Regions from separate parts of the Streptomyces sp. NPDC058045 genome, predicted to be linked through region 1. Evidence: riboswitches for the same ligand, from Rfam matches in the RefSeq annotation. Region 1 holds a riboswitch; each other region holds the start of a gene.

Region 1 (5,388 bases):
GACAGCGGACTGTCCTCGCTGACCGCGGCCACGTTCTTCGTGCGGATCGTCATGTCGCCGTTCGCGCACCCCCTGTTCACCGTGCTCACCGGCATCGGCTTCGGCCTGGCCGCCGCCTCCGCCCGCTCCCTCCCCCGCCGGCTGCTGCCACCCGCCGCGGGACTGCTGCTGGCGATGGGCCTGCACGCCGCCTGGAACAGCTCACCCAAGCTGGGCGACTACGGTTTCGTCGCGGTGTACGCGGCGCTGATGGTGCCGGTGTTCGCCGTGGTGACCTGGCTGGTGGTGTGGACCCGGCAGCGGGAACTGCGCACCGTCCGCACCGAACTCCCCGCCTACACACGGGCCGGCTGGCTCGGTCCGCAGGAGCCGTGGGCGCTGGGTTCGATGCGGGCCCGGCGGCTGGCGCGGGACCGGGCGCGGCACACCCCGGGCGGCGGCCGCCCCGCCGCACGCACGGTGTCCGAGTACGAGGCGTACGCCACCTCGCTGGCCTTTCTGCGGCACCGCACCCGGCGGGCCGGGCGTCCGGGGCCCGACTACGCGGCGCGGGAGCGGGCGCTGCTGCACGAGTTGTGGTCGCGGCGGGCGGTGGCCGGGCCGGCCCTGGAGTACGCGGCGCGGGCGGCGGCCCCGGTGCCCGTCCCACCGTGGGGCCCCTGGCCCGCCTGGGACCCCCGCACCGCACCCCACCCCCACCTCAACCCGTACGCACACCCGTCTCCGCTCCCGTATCAGCACCCGTATCCCAATCCGTACGCGCAGCCGCCCGCCCCGCAGCGGTACCCGGGCGGTGCGGGAACGGGCGGTGCCTGAACGGGCTTTGCGCGGGCGGGTGTTGGGGGCGGGCGCAGGCCGGCGGCCCTGGCGTCGGGGGGGTGTCGCCAGGGCCGCCGGGGTGTGGGGTGTCAGGGGTTGATGCCCTTGTTCTGGAGCCAGCCCAGCGGGTCGATGGCTCCGGCGCCGCCGGGGTGGACCTCCAGGTGGAGGTGGGGGCCGGTGACGTTGCCGGTGGCGCCGACGCGGCCGATGGTGTCGCCGGTGGTGACCTTCTGCCCGGCGCTGACGTTCAGCGAGGACTGGTGGCAGTACCACAGCTCGGTGCCGTCATCGAGTTCGAGGACGGTGCGGTAGCCGTAGGCGCCGGCCCAGCCGGCCTCCTTGACGGTGGCGGTGTGGATGGCCTTGAGGGGGGTGCCGGTGGGGGCGGCGAAGTCGAGGCCGGTGTGGTGCCCGGAGGACCACATGGCGCCGGGGTCCCCGAAGTGCGAGGTGAGGGTGTAGGAGACGGCGGGGAGGCTGAAGCTCTTGGCGAGCTTGGCGAGGCGCTCCCGCTCCCGCTTCTTCGCGGCCTCCTCGGCGGCCTTCTTCTTCGCCGCCTCCTTCTTGGCCTTGATGTCGTCCGCGGCCTTCTTCTGCTGGCTGGCGGCCTCTTCGGCGGCCTTCTGCGCGGCGGCGTCCTGGGCGGCGGCAGCGGCGGCGGACGAGGCGTGGTCCTGCTGTTGCTCGGCCTGCTGGAGGATGCGGCTGCGCAGTGCCTCACCGGCGTCGGTGGTGCCGTCCTCGGTGTCGGTGGTGGTGAGCCCGGCGCCGGTGAGCGGTGCGGCCTGGGTGGTCGTCTCGTCGCCGGAGTCGTCGGAGATCAGGGAGCCGACGCCGGGCAGTGACTTGGCGTCGGGCAGGGAGTCGGTGACGGTCGACAGGTCCGGTACGGAGACGCTCACCGGGGGCTTGCCCTGCGCGGAGGCTATGCCGCCGGCGCCGACCGCGGCGATCACGCCGACGCCGAGGACGGTGGAGGAACGGGCCAGGCCGCCGCGCTGCTTGGCGACACGGTGCCGGCCGCGGACCGGGCGGACGGTGTCCTCGGTGGGGTTCCACTCCTGATAGTCGTCCTCGGCCTCGGGCTGCTCGGGGCCCGGGTAGGCGTCGAAGTAGGCGGTGCCGTGGCCTTCCGCCTCCCACTGGTCCTGGTAGGCGCCCTGGTGCTGGTAGGCGCCGCGGGGGGCGGGGACGGTGAAGGCGCGGGTGCTGCCGTAGGGGTCGAACCCGTCGGGGAAGGCGCCGTGGGGGTGGGGCGCGTAACGGGGCTCGGGGGCAGGGCGGTTGGACGCCACGGGGGCGTGCTCCTTTCCTTCCTTCTCGCCTACCGGGTTAGCTGACGGGTTCGGAGCAGGAAGGTCTCCTACCGGCTTCCTTCACACAGGCAGGGAAGGAGGCCGGATTCACCCCAAGTTGGTGGTTCCCCGGTTCCCTTGCGGGATTCGGCGCGTGCGCACGGAGCCGACGCTGGTGACGGCTGGGACGACCGCGCTGCGTTATCGAACGTTAATAGACGAGGGGGTTCGATTCCAAGCCGTTCCGGCTGATCGTTGACGGCGGGGCAGCGGACTTTTCGGGGCACCTGCGGGCGGATGCGGCCGAGTTGAACCGCGTTCCGCGAAGTGCGCGCTTCTGACGGGTGCTCAGTTCCGGTGCGCAGCGGCGTCGCACGGTCACCCCTGGTAACGCGGGCCTCGCCTGCGGCTCTTTCACCGCGGCCGGATGCCCTCCGGGCCGGTCCACGGGGTGATGGGGCGGCGTACCGCGAGTAGCGCCAGGTCGTCGGTGGACCCGTCGCCGGTGTAGCGGCGGACGTCTTCGACGAGGGTGGTGAGCATGGCGCCGGGGGTGCGGAAGACGCGGCCGGTGAGAAAGGTCACGGGATCGTAGAAGGTTCCGTGACGGTCGCGGGCCTCGGTGAGGCCGTCGGTGAAGAGGAGGAGGGTGGCGCCGGGCGGGAAGTCGGTCTCGGTGGACCGGTCGGGCCGGCCGCCGAGGTCGCCGAAGCCCAGCGGGAGCGCGGCCTCCGCGGGCGGCAGTTCGCGGAGTCTGCCGTCGACGGCGAGGAGCAGCGGGTCGGGGTGGCCGCGGTTGAGGAGCCGCAGCCGGGATTCGCCGTGCGGGATCTCGACGAGGACGGCGGTGGCGAAGCTCTCCAGGGCGGCGTCCCGGCCGGGGCCGGTGGCGGGTTCGTCGCCGTAGCGCAGGACGGCGTCCCGGCTGAGGGCCCGGTCGAGTCGGCGGGCGACGGCCTCCAGGGTGTTCTCCCATTCCGCGGCCTCCCGGAAGGCGCCGATGACGACGGCGACGGCGCCGACCGCGTCCATGCCCTTGCCGCGTACGTCGCCGAGGACGATGCGGATGCCGTGCGGCGTGTCCTGCACGGCGTAGAAGTCGCCGCCGATGAAGGCCTCCGCCTGGGCGGCCTCGTAGCGGGCGGCGATGTCGAGGCCGGCGAGGCGGGCCGGCGGTGCGGGCAGTACGGCGCGCTGTGCGGCTTCCGCGACCTGCCGTGAGGAGGCGAGCAGGGCGTCGCTGCGGCGTACTTCGCGGTTGATGAGGACGGCGAGCAGGCTGACGACGAGGAAGGTGGCGATCCCGCTGACGCCGCGGGTCTGGGCGATGTCGCCGACGTCGAGGCGGCGGACGATCATGATGGCGAGGGAGGCGAGTCCGATGAGCACGGTGCCGCGGAGCCGGTAGAAGGTGGCGGCGACGAGGGGCGGCGCCACCAGGACCGGCACCACGCTGTAGCGGACCGGCACCACGGCGACGACCAGGGCCGACACGGCGATCAGCAGCACCGGCAGGGCGCGGACGAAGTTCTGTTCGGTGAGGAGGCGGCTGGCCGTGTGGGGCACCGGGCCGGGCTGCCCGTTCTCGTCTGATATTGGCTGGCCCACCTGCGTCTCCCGCCGCCTCGCGCCCGCTGCGGCGCCCCGTACAGGTTCTCCCGCCGCGGCCGACCCGGCGACCCGTGCGGTCCGACCGGTCTACGGGGTCCGGCCGGGAACGCACCGAGGGGCCGGAACCATTTTCTGGTTCCGGCCCCTCGGCCTTCAGTAGCGGGGACAGGATTTGAACCTGCGACCTCTGGGTTATGAGCCCAGCGAGCTACCGAGCTGCTCCACCCCGCGTCGATGAGTTGAAGTGTACGCCATTCGCGGGGTGCCGCGCACATCGCGCCCGGCAGGTCACTTCCCGGGGCTGTCGTCGTGGGTGAGGGTCTCCCAGGCGACGAACAGGTCGTCGGTGCCGGCGGGCCGGGTCCTCCGGTTCAGTTTGTCGGTCTGCGGCAGCGACAGATGGAGCCGGTTCTCCAGGTGGTTGGCGTCGACCTCCAGGTCGGGGCCGAGGGTGCGTTCCACCTTGCCGCCGCAGAGCCAGCCGGGGGCGCGGGCGCCGAGCTGGTAGCGGGAGTGGAATTCCAGGGCGGCCTTCAGCCGGTCCTTCACCCCGGAGTACAGGTCGACGCCCTGGTGCCAGGCGGTCTCCGCGATATGCCCGGTGGCGGCGAGCGAGTAGCCGACGTGCATGAAGTTGCGGCAGGTCTCCTGCCCGAGGCCGTCGGCGTAGACGTTCTGCCCGAACCAGTAGGTGTCGATCTGCCGCGGGGTGCGGGAGCTGCTGCCGGGCACCGTCCTGGGGCTCTTCCCGTCGGAGGAGAGGTAGAAGTACGCGGGGACGCGGGACTTGAAGCGGGCGAGGGAGGTGTCGAAGGTGCGGTGGTCGTCGAGGAAGACGGCGATGGCGATGGCGGCGTCCGTCATGGCGAGGTCCCAATTGCCGTTGTAGTCGGGGACCTTCTTGTCGACCTCGGGCAGGTACGCGGTGCGCAGCATGGTCTCGAAGCGGTGCACCCGGGGCTCGGGCCAGCCGGCGCCGGTGTGGCGGACGATCTCCGCGGCGCGGGCCCAGGTGGAGCCGGCCCACGCGGTCTGGAGTCCGGCGTTGCCGTCGGTGTGCCGTTTCACCTCGGCGGACCAGGCGTCCATGATCTGCTCGGCTTTGGCGGCGTGCTGCCGGTCGCGGGTGATGTACCAGAGGAGGGCCTGGGTGTAGGCGGCGACGGCGTCCTGGCGTTCCTCCACGCAGCCGTGTCCGGGGCGGGTGTCGGGTGGGCACTGCACGGTTGCGAAGGGGGTGGCCCGGTAGGCGAGGGAGCCGTACTTGCTGTCGCGCATGGCGAGGTAGGAGGAGAGCCAGGGCTGCTTGCCGGCGTTGACGCGGTCGCGTGCGGTGTCGAGTTGGGCTTTGCTGACGACGACTCCGGGGTGGTGGAAGTCGCCGTTCCCGACGGGCTTGGCGTGGGCGGTGGTGCTCGCGCCGGGCAGGGTGCCACAGGAGGCGAGCAGCGAGACCAGCAGCGGCACCAGCAGCAGCACCAGCGGTGCACCAGGGCCTCGGGCCTGCCCGAGACGCACCCGTGGGTGCTGCCGTGCCGTCGTCATCTCCACCTCCGGGTAGGGGTGGCGGACCGGTGCGGCCCGCCGATGCCCTCTGGCAGCGTGCCGCGGGATCGGCGGGTGCGCAGGGCGGGTTGCGCCGTGCGGGCCACGCCGCAAC
Region 2 (5,388 bases), on a different contig from region 1:
TGGGCCATGTTGCAGGCCGCGCGCAAGGGCCTGTTCGCGCAGATGGTGGTGGTGCCGCTGCTCCAGAAGCACCGCATCCTGACCCAGGTTTCCGGCGACCACCTGGAGGTGATCAAGCTCATCCCGCCGCTGGTGCTCACCGAGCAGGACGTGGACCGCTTCGTCGCCGCCTTCACCGCGGTGATGGACGACGCCCACGGGAGTGGCCTGATGTGGGACTTCGGCAGGACACTGGTGACCCAGGCCATCGCCCACCGCTGAGCGGACCCAAGCTCTTTTGCCTCTCGGGCAAGTTATTTGCCTGGGAGGCATTGCTCTGGCTCAATCGAACTATGAGCGCATCCGATCCGGAGCCGCCCGGCCCCGCAGCCCCGGAGCCGACCGGTCCCACCGCAGCCGAACTGACCGCCGTAGCACCCCAGTTGCGCGAGCTGCGCCGCCGCGCCGGACTCACCCTGGAGGCCGCCGCCCGCGACGCCGGACTCTCGCCCGCCCACCTCTCCCGGCTGGAGACCGGCCGCCGTCAGCCCTCCCTGCCGATGCTCCTCGCCCTGGCCCGGGTCTACGCCACCACCGTGGCCGACCTCCTCGGCGAGACACCCGCCGACCCCCGCTCGGTGATCCGCTCCGCCGACATGGAGCCGAACACCGCGGGCGGCTGGACCTACCTCCAGGCCAGTGCGCCCGGCCGCGCCATGCAGGCCTTGCGGGTACGGGTGCCGTACGGCAGCCAGGGCGACATCGTGCGAGTGCACCCGGGGGAGGAGTGGCTGTACGTACTGCGCGGGCGGCTGCGGCTCAGGCTGGGCGACAGCACCCGCCTCCTCGGGCCGGGCGACAGCGCCCACTTCGACTCGCTCACCCCGCACCGGATCGCCGCCGCCGACGAGGACGGCCTCGAACTGCTCTTCCTGCACACGCTGTTGCAGAGCCCGGCCGCCGCACTCTGCCTCGGCCCGGCCGCCGGCCACACCGCCCCGGGAGGCACCCCGTGAACCCACCGGTCCACCCGGAGGACGACCCCACCCCCCAGGCCCCGGTGCGGCGGATGGTTCCCGAGGACAAACTGCCCCGCTCCATCTGGATCCGGCTGGTGGTGTACGTGGTCGTGGTGCACGGCCTGGCGGCGTTCCTGTACCTGCTCTTCAAGCTGGGCGCGGAGTCCGGATAGCGGTAGGTGTGGGCGGTCAGTCCAGCAGCCGGGCGCGCAACCGCTCCCGCACCTCGGCGGTCAGCCCCAGGCCCTCGGTGAGATAGGCCTCGGTCCCGCCCCAGGTGGACTCGATGGTGTCGAAGGCCGCCGCCAGATACTCGGCGCGGGCGTCGAAGAGCGGGCTGAGCAGCTCCATCACCTCGTCGGAGGTGCCGCCCGGGGCGTTGCCGGCGCGGTGCACCCGGTACCGGCGGTGCCGCGCGTTGGACTCCAGGTAGTCGGCCTCGACCGCGTCCCGTTCCACACCCACCGCGAGCAGGGTGACGGCGACGGTCACCCCGGCCCGGTCCTTGCCGGCCGCGCAGTGCATCAGCGCCGGCACACTGTCCTCGGCGAGCGACCGCAGCACCCGCCCCAACTCGTCGGTGCGGTCGGTGATCAGCACCCGGTACGAGTCGATCATGCGCTGGGCGGCGCGGCCCTCGGCGAGCAGGGCACGGAGCTGGTCCAGGTCGCCGTGGCGCACCATCTTCCAGAACTCGGCGCCGTCCGCGGGGTCGTTGAGCGGAATGCTCACATTGCGTACGCCGTCGATCTCCACATCCAGACCGTCCAGGGCGCGGTCGGCGGAATTACGGAAATCGAAGACGGTGTGCAGTCCCAGGGTGCGCAGGAATTCGGTGTCCGCCTTGGTGGCGTGCGCGAGATGGCCGCTGCGGAAGAGCCGTCCCGGGTGCACCTGCCGGCCGTCGGTGGTGGGCAGCCCGCCCACATCGCGGAAATTGCGCACACCGTCAAGTCGGGGTTCGGTCGAGGGGACCTGCTGCGTCACGTGGGCTCCTCCCGTTCGGCCACCGGCTCCGCTCGCCGATGGGCACGAAGTCCCGACCCTACGGCATGGGGCGGCGGTACAGCATGGGTCGCACATCATGGGCTGCGAGTCGATCTGTTCCGGTCTGCCGTATATAAGGCCATATAGAGGCGCGTTGAGGAAACCGGGCGATTGCCATCACATCGGAAGTGTCACCACTCGCCCCAAGTCGCCCTGGAATGCCGGGTTATGAGGCGCGAGAGGGTGAGCAGGATCATAGTGGTGACGGTGGGTGGTGGTGGCCGGAAGGGAGGCGGGTGGGTAAGAGGGCGGGAAGTGGCGGGCGTTGAGAACGTTCCCGCAATTCCGGAAGATCAACGGTCCACGGAGCGTGACCGCATTCTCCGTAAAGGATCTGGGAAAAGCATTCCGCCCGCGCATTCCGTGCTTGTCGCCGCCACGTGCATTCGCCTACGGTCGCGCTCACTCCGGACGGACGCCGAATCCTGCCACCGTCCGGAATCCAACCGACCCACTGCCGGCAGGAGCGGGGGACCCGACAGGTACCACGCCGTCCCGGACGGCTAGGGGTGAAGCCGCTACGAGAAGGCGGCCGGGCATCTCCAGTCCGAACCCGACAGCTCACCTCGCAGGCGCCGGAGAGGACCCGCCATGCCCGCGAAGGGTAGACACCGCCGTACCCGCACGACCTTCCTGTCCCGCTCGCTGACCGTGGCCGGTACCGGGGGCGCCGCGCTCGCGCTGCCGCTGCTGGGTGCCCCCGCGGCGCACGCCGCCCCCGGCCAGTCCGCCAAGCCCGCCCAGGCCCCGGCGCAGACCCGGGCCGCGACGGGGACCGCGTCCGCCGCCACCTACACCGTGCAGGCCGGGGACTGCCTGGCGCGGATCGCGAAGGCGCAGCAAGTCGACGGCGGCTGGCGGCAGTTGTACCGGGACAACCGCGGCGCCATCGGCTCGGACCCGTCGCTGATCCACCCCGGTCTCCGACTCACCCTCGGCAAGCCCGGCGCGGCGAAGGCCGCACCCGAGACCGCCGCCGAGACCGCACCCCGGAGTGCCGCCCCCAAGGCCGCCGCCCCCAAGCCCGCCGCCGCGTCCGCCTCCGCCGGCGGTTATGCGCTGCCCGTGGCCGGTGCCACCGTCGGCACCCCGTACCACCAGGCCGGCGGGATGTGGTCCAGCGGCTACCACACCGGTACCGACTTCGTGGTGCCCACCGGCACCGGGGTGCGCGCCGTCGCCGCGGGCACCGTCGTCTCCGCCGGGTGGGGCGGCGCCTACGGCAACCAGGTCGTCGTCCGGCACGACGACGGCAGGTACTCGCAGTACGCGCATCTGTCCCAACTGGCCGTCGCCGCAGGGCAACAGGTGTCCGGCGGGACGCCGATCGGGCTCTCCGGCGCCACCGGCAACGTCACCGGACCGCATCTGCACTTCGAGATCCGCACCGGCCCGGACTACGGCTCCGATGTCGACCCGGTCGCCTATCTGCGCTCGCACGGCCTGACCATCTGATCCCGGGCACGGCGGACGGCCGGGTGGCGTATCTCACCCACCGTCAACGCCTGGCTACGGTGGCGTAGGTCACTGGTCGCGGTGAAGGATGTCGTCACGTGGCAGAGCCGACATCCTTCACCAGTGACGCGATCCGGTCCTTCGCTGCCCTCGGCGACAGCTTCACGGAGGGCGTCGGGGACCCGGGCCGCGACGGGCACTTCGTCGGCTGGGCCGACCGCCTCGCCGTCCTCCTCGACGACCGCGTGCCCGAACACAGCTTCCGCTACGCCAACCTCGCCGTACGCGGCAAACTCCTCGACCAGATCGTCGCCGACCAGGTGCCGCGGGCCCGGGAACTCGCCCCCGACCTGGTGACGTTCTGCGCCGGCGGCAACGACATCATCCGCCCCGGCACCGACCCGGACGACGTGGCCGAACGCTTCGAGCGCGCGGTGGCCGACCTCAGTTCCGCAGTCGGCACCGTGATGGTCACCACCGGCTTCGACACCCGCGATGTGCCCGTGCTCAAGCGGCTCCGCGGCAAGATCGCCACCTACAACGGGCATGTCCGCGCCGTCGCCGACCGCTACGGCTGCCCGGTGCTCGACCTGTGGTCCCTCAAGACCGTCCAGGACCGCCGCGCCTGGGACGGCGACCGGCTGCACCTCTCACCCGAGGGCCACACCCGGGTCGCCCTCCGCGCCGCGCAGGTCCTCGGCCTGGAGGTGCCCGCCGACCCGGACCAGCCGTGGCCCCCGGAACCGCCGCGCGGCACCCTCGACCTGCGGCGCGACGACATCCACTGGGCCCGCGAGTACCTGGTGCCCTGGATCGGACGCCGCCTCCGCGGCGAATCCTCCGGCGACCACATCGAGGCCAAACGCCCGGACCTGCTGCCGATCCAGGACACGGAGTAGGTACCGAGCAGGTACGGCGGGCCTGGGTCGTGTCCGGCGGAACATATGGCTTTCTGGCGGGTCGGTCGCTGGCCGGTGTCGACTCGGCCCCCTGCACCCGCCCACCAGTACGCGGCCGCCGCCGCCCGCAAGTCCCGGCCGCGGTTCCCGAAAGAAGGTACGACGCCCCGGCACCACCGCCCCGAGGGGGACTCGGGCGGTCCCCGGTGGCGGAGTTCGGCCAAGTCATTGCGGACCTGACGCTCGGCCGTCGTCGGCGGGGCGCCTGCCCAAACGGGGTCCACCCGAGGTTCCTTCGAGGTCCCCGAGGTCGGGGGACGGGGGCGCGAGGGCGGCGGGGACAGCCTGGGTGGGGCTGCGGAAACTCAGTTCCCGCCGTCCCCCACAGCGTCGGCAAGCCCGCGCCGCGACTGCTCCCGCACACGGAAGCGGAGCGTGGTGACGGCGCCCGACTGGGTGTTGCCGAACGGTTCCAGCTCGACCCTGCCGAGGCTCGGGGGCGAGAAGCGGACACCGTCCCCGAGGAGCACCGGCAGCACGTACACCAGGATCTCGTCGACGAGCCCGTGCCGCAGGCACTGGGCGGCCACGTCGGCACCGAGGATCTCCAGGTTCCTGCCGCCCGCGGCGCGGCGTGCCGTGGCGACGGCCTCCTCAAGTCCACAGGTGAGAAAGGTGACCGCAGGGTCCGGCTCCTCCGGCGGCCGGTGGGTGAGGACGAACTGGGCGCCCCCGTCGTAGCCGGTGCCCTCGTCGGCCATCCGTCGCGCGACCTCGTAGGTGCCGCGGCCGATGAGCATGGCCCCCGTGGCCGCCATGACCTCCGGGACGTCGTCCGGGGTCAGATATTCGGCGATCCAGTCCATCGCATGTCCACGGCCGGCGATGAAACCGTCCAGCGACATGGCCCGGTTCACGACCACTCTTCCGGTGCCGGTGCTGATCTCGCTCATACGTCTTCCCAAGGAGAGTGGAGGCCGGAAGCCGCA
Region 3 (5,388 bases), on a different contig from region 1:
TGAGGGTGTGGTACACCTCGGCGCCCCAGCGCAGCGCCTCGGAGAAGGACTCGGCGCCGATCGGCGCGATCATGAACTCCTGGATGTCGACGTTGGAGTCCGCGTGCGAACCGCCGTTGAGGATGTTCATCATCGGCACCGGCAGCAGGTGCGCGTTGGGGCCGCCGAGGTAGCGGAACAGCGGCAGGTCGCTGGCCTCGGAGGCGGCGTGCGCCACGGCAAGCGAGACGCCGAGGATGGCGTTGGCGCCGAGGGAGCCCTTGTTGTCGGTGGCGTCCAGGTCGAACATCGCCTGGTCGATCAGGCGCTGCTCGGTGGCGTCGTAGCCGACCAGCTCCGGGCCGATCTGCTCGATGACGGCCAGGACGGCCTTCTCGACGCCCTTGCCCTGGTAGCGGTTGGGGTCGCCGTCGCGGAGCTCGACGGCCTCGAAGGCACCGGTGGAGGCACCGGACGGGACGGCGGCACGGCCGGTGCTGCCGTCGTCGAGGCCGACCTCGACCTCGACCGTGGGGTTGCCTCGGGAGTCCAGGATTTCCCGGGCTACGACGACGTCGATGGACGGCACGAGCATCTCCTTCTGGGATGTGACGCTGGAGGTGCGGGGTCGGAGCCGGATCGCCCTCGCCCCGCGGCACGAGCCTAACCGGCCCGCGGCGGTCGGTCCGCCGCCCGCCCGTCCCCTGGGACGAAATCAGGCCCGAATGATCCGGAACCAGGGCAAAGTCCACATGGTTTCCGGCCGCTTCCCGACCGGCGTCCGGCTGGATTCCGGGCGCTCTCCGACTGGTGGCGCAGGGGCGGGGGCGCGCACACGGACGGCCTCGCCCCGGCACGTGCGGGGGGTGTCACGCGCCGGGGCGAGGGCCGGTCATGGAGTGCGCCGCGGGGTGGTTCAGCTCAGGTGGAGCTGCTGGCCCGGGTAGATGAAGTCGGCGTCGTCGATGATGTCGTCGTTCAGCTTGAACAGCTTCTGCCAGCCGCCCTCGACATGGTGCGCCTTGGCGATCTTGCTGAGGGTGTCGCCCTTCTTCACCTTGTACTCGCCGTCGCCCTTCTTGACCTTCTTGCCGGTCGGGGTCTCGACGGTCTTCTTCTGGCTGGGCGCCGCACGGTGCTCGGAGCGGTCCGCGTGCTTCGGCGCCGCCGGGCGGGTCTGCTCCTGCTTCGGGGCCTGCTGCTGCGGCGCCTGCGGCTTGGGCGCCTGCTGCGAACCGCCGCCGTACGGGGTGCTGGACAGGCCGGTACCGCAGTTCGGCCAGGCGCCCTTGCCCTGACCAGCGAGGACCTTCTCACCGACGGCGATCTGCTGCGCCTTGGTGGCCTGGTCGGCACGCGGCGCGTACTGGGTGCCGCCGTACGCGGCCCAGGTGGAGCTGGTGAACTGCAGGCCGCCGTAGAAGCCGTTGCCGGTGTTGATCGACCAGTTGCCGCCGGATTCGCACTGGGCGACCTGGTCCCACTCGGAGGCGGTGGCGGCGGAGGCCGAACCGGCGGCCATCAGCGGCACGGCCACGGCGGCACCGGTGACACCGACGAGCGCGGCGACCCGGGTGGTCTTCGAAGGACGGCGGTGCTTGCCCTTGGAACGCAGCATGAAGTGATCCCCTCACCGACGCCTGCGAGGTGAGCTGTCGGGTTCGGGCCGGTGGGTCTCCCGGGCTCGCTTCCGAGCCACCGGGAGGATTGCCCGGCCGTGCGACCTGGCGCACGGCTTCACCCCCAGCCGGACCTGACCTTCCGTCGGGCGGCTGCGCGTCTCCGCTCAGCCCTCCAACGGCCGGGCCCGGCACTTACCTTGGGTCCCCCGCTCCTGCCTTCGGCGCTTGACGCGACGACTGTTCCCGTTCGGACGCCGGCAGGATTCGGCGGGGCGTCCGAGGGTGCCCGCGGTGGCGAGCGGTCTCGACCGTAAGCAGCCCGGGGCGGGAAATTCAAAGACGATCAGGGCTTCTGAGACTCATCTCTCACCGATCCCAAAACGGGCATCCAGTGGCGAACTACCGCTGCGTTTCGCCCGATTCAAGACGAAGATCAAGGGTCTGGCCAGGCACGATCAGGTCCGGATCGCTCCCCACGATTCCCTCGTTCCGCTCATACAGCGCGGACCATCCGCCCTCGACCCCGTGGTCACCCGCGATGGCCCACAACGTGTCCCCGGGACGCACCTTGTACGTTCCGTCCCCTTCATCCGTTTCACCCGTTCCCTCGCCATGCGCCTGGTCACGGGAGGCGTGGCGGCCGGACGAGTCGCGGGCCCCGCCCTCGTCGGCGGCGCCACCGCGGTGGCGGCCGGAACCGGCCGGGTCGGCGGACGTGGGGCCGCCGGAGGGGTGGGCGGATTCGGCGGGGGCGGATTCGGTGGGCGCGGCCGAAGTGCCGTCCGCGGGGCGAGAGTTGTCGGAAGTGTCGCCTTCGCGGTGGTTCTTGTCTGCGGAACCGGTGGACGGAGTGGAGGAGCCCGCGGGGTCGGCGGCATCGGTGGAGCCGGAGGAGTCCGGCGAGGGGGATGAGTCGGGCAACTGGGACGAGTCCGGCGATCCGGAGGCTTCAGGCTTGTCGCTGGCGGTACCGGAGTCATCGGAGCCGCCGGAACCTCCTGACGTCTCGGGGGAAGCGGACGAACTGGGCGAAGCGGACTCGGCGGTGGCGCCCGGGTCCACCCCCACGCCCCCAGCGATCTTGCCGAGCCCCGGCACCAGCGCACAACTCGGCCACGCCTGCGGCCCCTTGTCGGCCAGCACCTTCTGCGCCACGGCTATCTGCTGAGACCGGCTCGCCAGATCCGCCCGCGGCGCGAAATCAAGACCGCCGTACGACTCCCACACCTTCTGCGAAAGCTGAAGCCCCCCGTAGTAGCCGTTGTGCTCGTTCGCACTCCACGATCCGCCGCTCTCACAGTCGGCGAGGCGATCCCAGGTCGCAGCGGTCGCCGCGTGCGCGCCGGAGGCGCCCAGCAGCGGGATGGCGATGGCGGAGCCGGCCACCCCCGCCGCGACGACGAGAGCAGGGGCCTGGCGGGGGCGGCGGTGCCGACCGTTCCCGGAAAGCATCTGATTGCCTTTCGCGTGACAGAGGTGACAACCAAGGCGACAACTCACCCAGGTCACCAGTGAACGTAGCCGGGTCGAACACCTGTCACAAGTCGATGCATCAGCGATAACGCACACATCACATTCATGACGGCACGTCAGAAACCCTCTGACCAGCGGACGGTGTGAACTCCACCGGCAACGTCCGCAAACCCCGCATGATCAACCCGCCCCGCCACCGCAGATCGGACAAATCCACCGCCAACCGCAGATCGGGAAGGCGCCGCAACAACGTCCCCAACGCCACCCTGCCCTCCAACCGCGCCAACGGCGCCCCCAGGCAGTAGTGGATCCCGTGCCCGTATCCCAGATGCTGATTGTCCACCCGCGCCAGATCCAGCAACTCAGGCCCCTCGAACCGCTCCGGATCCCGATCCGCCGCAGCCAGCACCACCAACACCGGATCACCCGCCGCAATACGCTGCCCACCCAGCACCAACGGCTCCCGCGCGAAACGCCACGTCGCCATCTCCACCGGCCCGTCAAAACGCAGCAGTTCCTCGACCCCCGTCTCCAGCAACGCCTCCCCCGCATCCCCGGAAACCAGCGCCGACTGCAACAACCCCCGCTGCTCCGGATGCGTCAGCAACGCGAACACCCCGTTGCCGATGAGATTCACCGTCGTCTCAAAACCGGCGAACAGCAGAATGAACGCCATCGCCGCCGCCTCGTTCTCGGTGAGATGCTCCCCGTGATCCGAAGCACGGATCAGACCAGAAATCAGATCGTCACCGGGATCCTCCCGCTTCCGGTGAATCAACTCAGCGAGATACCCCCGCATCTTCTTCACCGACCTGGCCACCCCACCCCGCGGACCCTTCCCATGGCGGATCATCATCCCCGCCCAGTCACGGAAGTCATCCTGATCCTCCCGCGGCACCCCCAGCAGATCGCACACCGCATAGATCGGCAGCGGAAAAGCAAACTCATGAATAAGATCCGCCTCCCCCCGCACCGCGAAAGCATCGATCAGACCATCCGTCAACTCCTGTACTCGCGGCGCGAATTCAGCCACCCGCCGAGGAGTGAACGCCTTCGACACCAGCCGACGCAACCGCGTGTGATCCGGCGGATCGATATTCAGCAGATGCGTCATCAACTCGGCTTTCCGCTCCCCCGGAATACCCGTACGACCCCGCGCGTCCGCCGGCTCATCATGATGAGCCGGATTCTTACTCAACCGCCCATCCGCCAACGCCACCCGCGCATCCGCATACCGCGTCACCAACCAGGCCTCCACCCCACTCGGCAACCGCGTCCAGAACACCGGCGCATGCTCCCGCAACCACGAATACGCCGGATACGGATCCGCCGCGAACTCCCACGAAAACAACTCCGGACACCCGGACAACTCCGGAGAGCGGACAGGGGCGGAAGGCGGACCGGTACGGGACTCGTCGTGCATGAAGGGGACGGTACCGGGGGGGACGGGGCCAGGGGGCGGTGGGCCCAGGAGGGGCACTGGGCTCAGGAGGGGATGGGCTCAGGAGGAGCGGTGGGCGGCTTCCGTCGCGCGGATCGCATCACGGTACGCGCGGGCCGCCACACGCAGCGCAGCCTCCGGATCGACCCCCTCCGCCTCCGCCCGCACCGCCGTCGCCAGCAACTCGTACCCCAGACCACTCCCCGCAGGCAGCGGCACCTCAAGCCCCGCCGTCCGCACCCGCGAGGCAAGCTTCGCCGCCAGCGCCAACCCCGGCTGCCCCAACGGCACCCCGTCCGTCACCGACTCCCGCTGCTTCGCCTCCGCCTTGGCACCCAGCCACAACTCCCGGACATCCTCCGGGGTGTGCGCCACCGCGTCCCCGAAAATATGCGGATGGCGATGGATGAGCTTGGCGACGATGCCGCCCGCGACATCATCGATGGAGAAGGCCGCCACCTCGGCCTCCTCCTCGGCCTCGGTCCCGGCCTGGGTGCCATCGGCGTCAGGGCGGTCGGCGGGCAGTCCGTCCTCGGCGATCCGGGCATGGAACACGACTTGCAGCAGGACATCCCCCAACTCCTCCCGCAACTCGGCCCGATCCCCCTCCTCGATCGCCTCCACCAGCTCATACGCCTCCTCGATGGCGTACTTCGCCAACCCCTCATGCGTCTGCCGCGAGGACCAAGGGCACTCCATCCGGATCTGATCCATGACCTGCACCAGATCCAGCAACCGCGCCCCCGGCAGATCGTACGAAGCGGGCAGAAGTTCCAGATCCGGCATGTCCACCCGCCCCGATCCCGCCAGCCGAGCCAAGCCGTCCGTCAACTCCGGCTCGCCCTCCCCCACAGCGACCACCACCACCGTCGC

Evidence for each region. Region 1 has a riboswitch for cyclic di-AMP ahead of ACFVST_RS24695 (M23 family metallopeptidase). Riboswitches for the same ligand answer to the same signal wherever they lie in the genome.
Region 2: linked by a shared signal. The riboswitch ahead of ACFVST_RS01195 (M23 family metallopeptidase) and the one ahead of ACFVST_RS24695 (M23 family metallopeptidase) in region 1 are both predicted to bind cyclic di-AMP.
Region 3: linked by a shared signal. The riboswitch ahead of ACFVST_RS08920 (transglycosylase family protein) and the one ahead of ACFVST_RS24695 (M23 family metallopeptidase) in region 1 are both predicted to bind cyclic di-AMP.

What each region holds. Positions count from the first base shown of each region.
Region 1 covers NZ_JBHVRR010000053.1:17,228-22,615, forward strand. The annotation lists gene ACFVST_RS24690 (PrsW family intramembrane metalloprotease) at 1-816, shown strand, start outside; gene ACFVST_RS24695 (M23 family metallopeptidase) at 909-2,117, opposite strand; cyclic di-AMP (ydaO/yuaA leader) riboswitch at 2,129-2,280, opposite strand; gene ACFVST_RS24700 (PP2C family protein-serine/threonine phosphatase) at 2,532-3,725, opposite strand; tRNA gene ACFVST_RS24705 (tRNA-Met) at 3,886-3,959, opposite strand; gene ACFVST_RS24710 (alginate lyase family protein) at 4,017-5,273, opposite strand.
Region 2 covers NZ_JBHVRR010000001.1:249,675-255,062, reverse strand. The annotation lists gene ACFVST_RS01215 (aspartate aminotransferase family protein) at 1-261, shown strand, start outside; gene ACFVST_RS01210 (helix-turn-helix domain-containing protein) at 333-995, shown strand; gene ACFVST_RS01205 (DUF6126 family protein) at 992-1,171, shown strand; gene ACFVST_RS01200 (tyrosine-protein phosphatase) at 1,188-1,985, opposite strand; cyclic di-AMP (ydaO/yuaA leader) riboswitch at 2,452-2,633, shown strand; gene ACFVST_RS01195 (M23 family metallopeptidase) at 2,637-3,500, shown strand; gene ACFVST_RS01190 (SGNH/GDSL hydrolase family protein) at 3,599-4,399, shown strand; gene ACFVST_RS01185 (dihydrofolate reductase family protein) at 4,765-5,352, opposite strand.
Region 3 covers NZ_JBHVRR010000010.1:28,982-34,369, forward strand. The annotation lists gene eno (phosphopyruvate hydratase) at 1-574, opposite strand, end outside; gene ACFVST_RS08920 (transglycosylase family protein) at 896-1,597, opposite strand; cyclic di-AMP (ydaO/yuaA leader) riboswitch at 1,602-1,835, opposite strand; gene ACFVST_RS08925 (transglycosylase family protein) at 2,001-3,053, opposite strand; gene ACFVST_RS08930 (cytochrome P450) at 3,178-4,497, opposite strand; gene ACFVST_RS08935 (MazG family protein) at 4,576-5,388, opposite strand, start outside.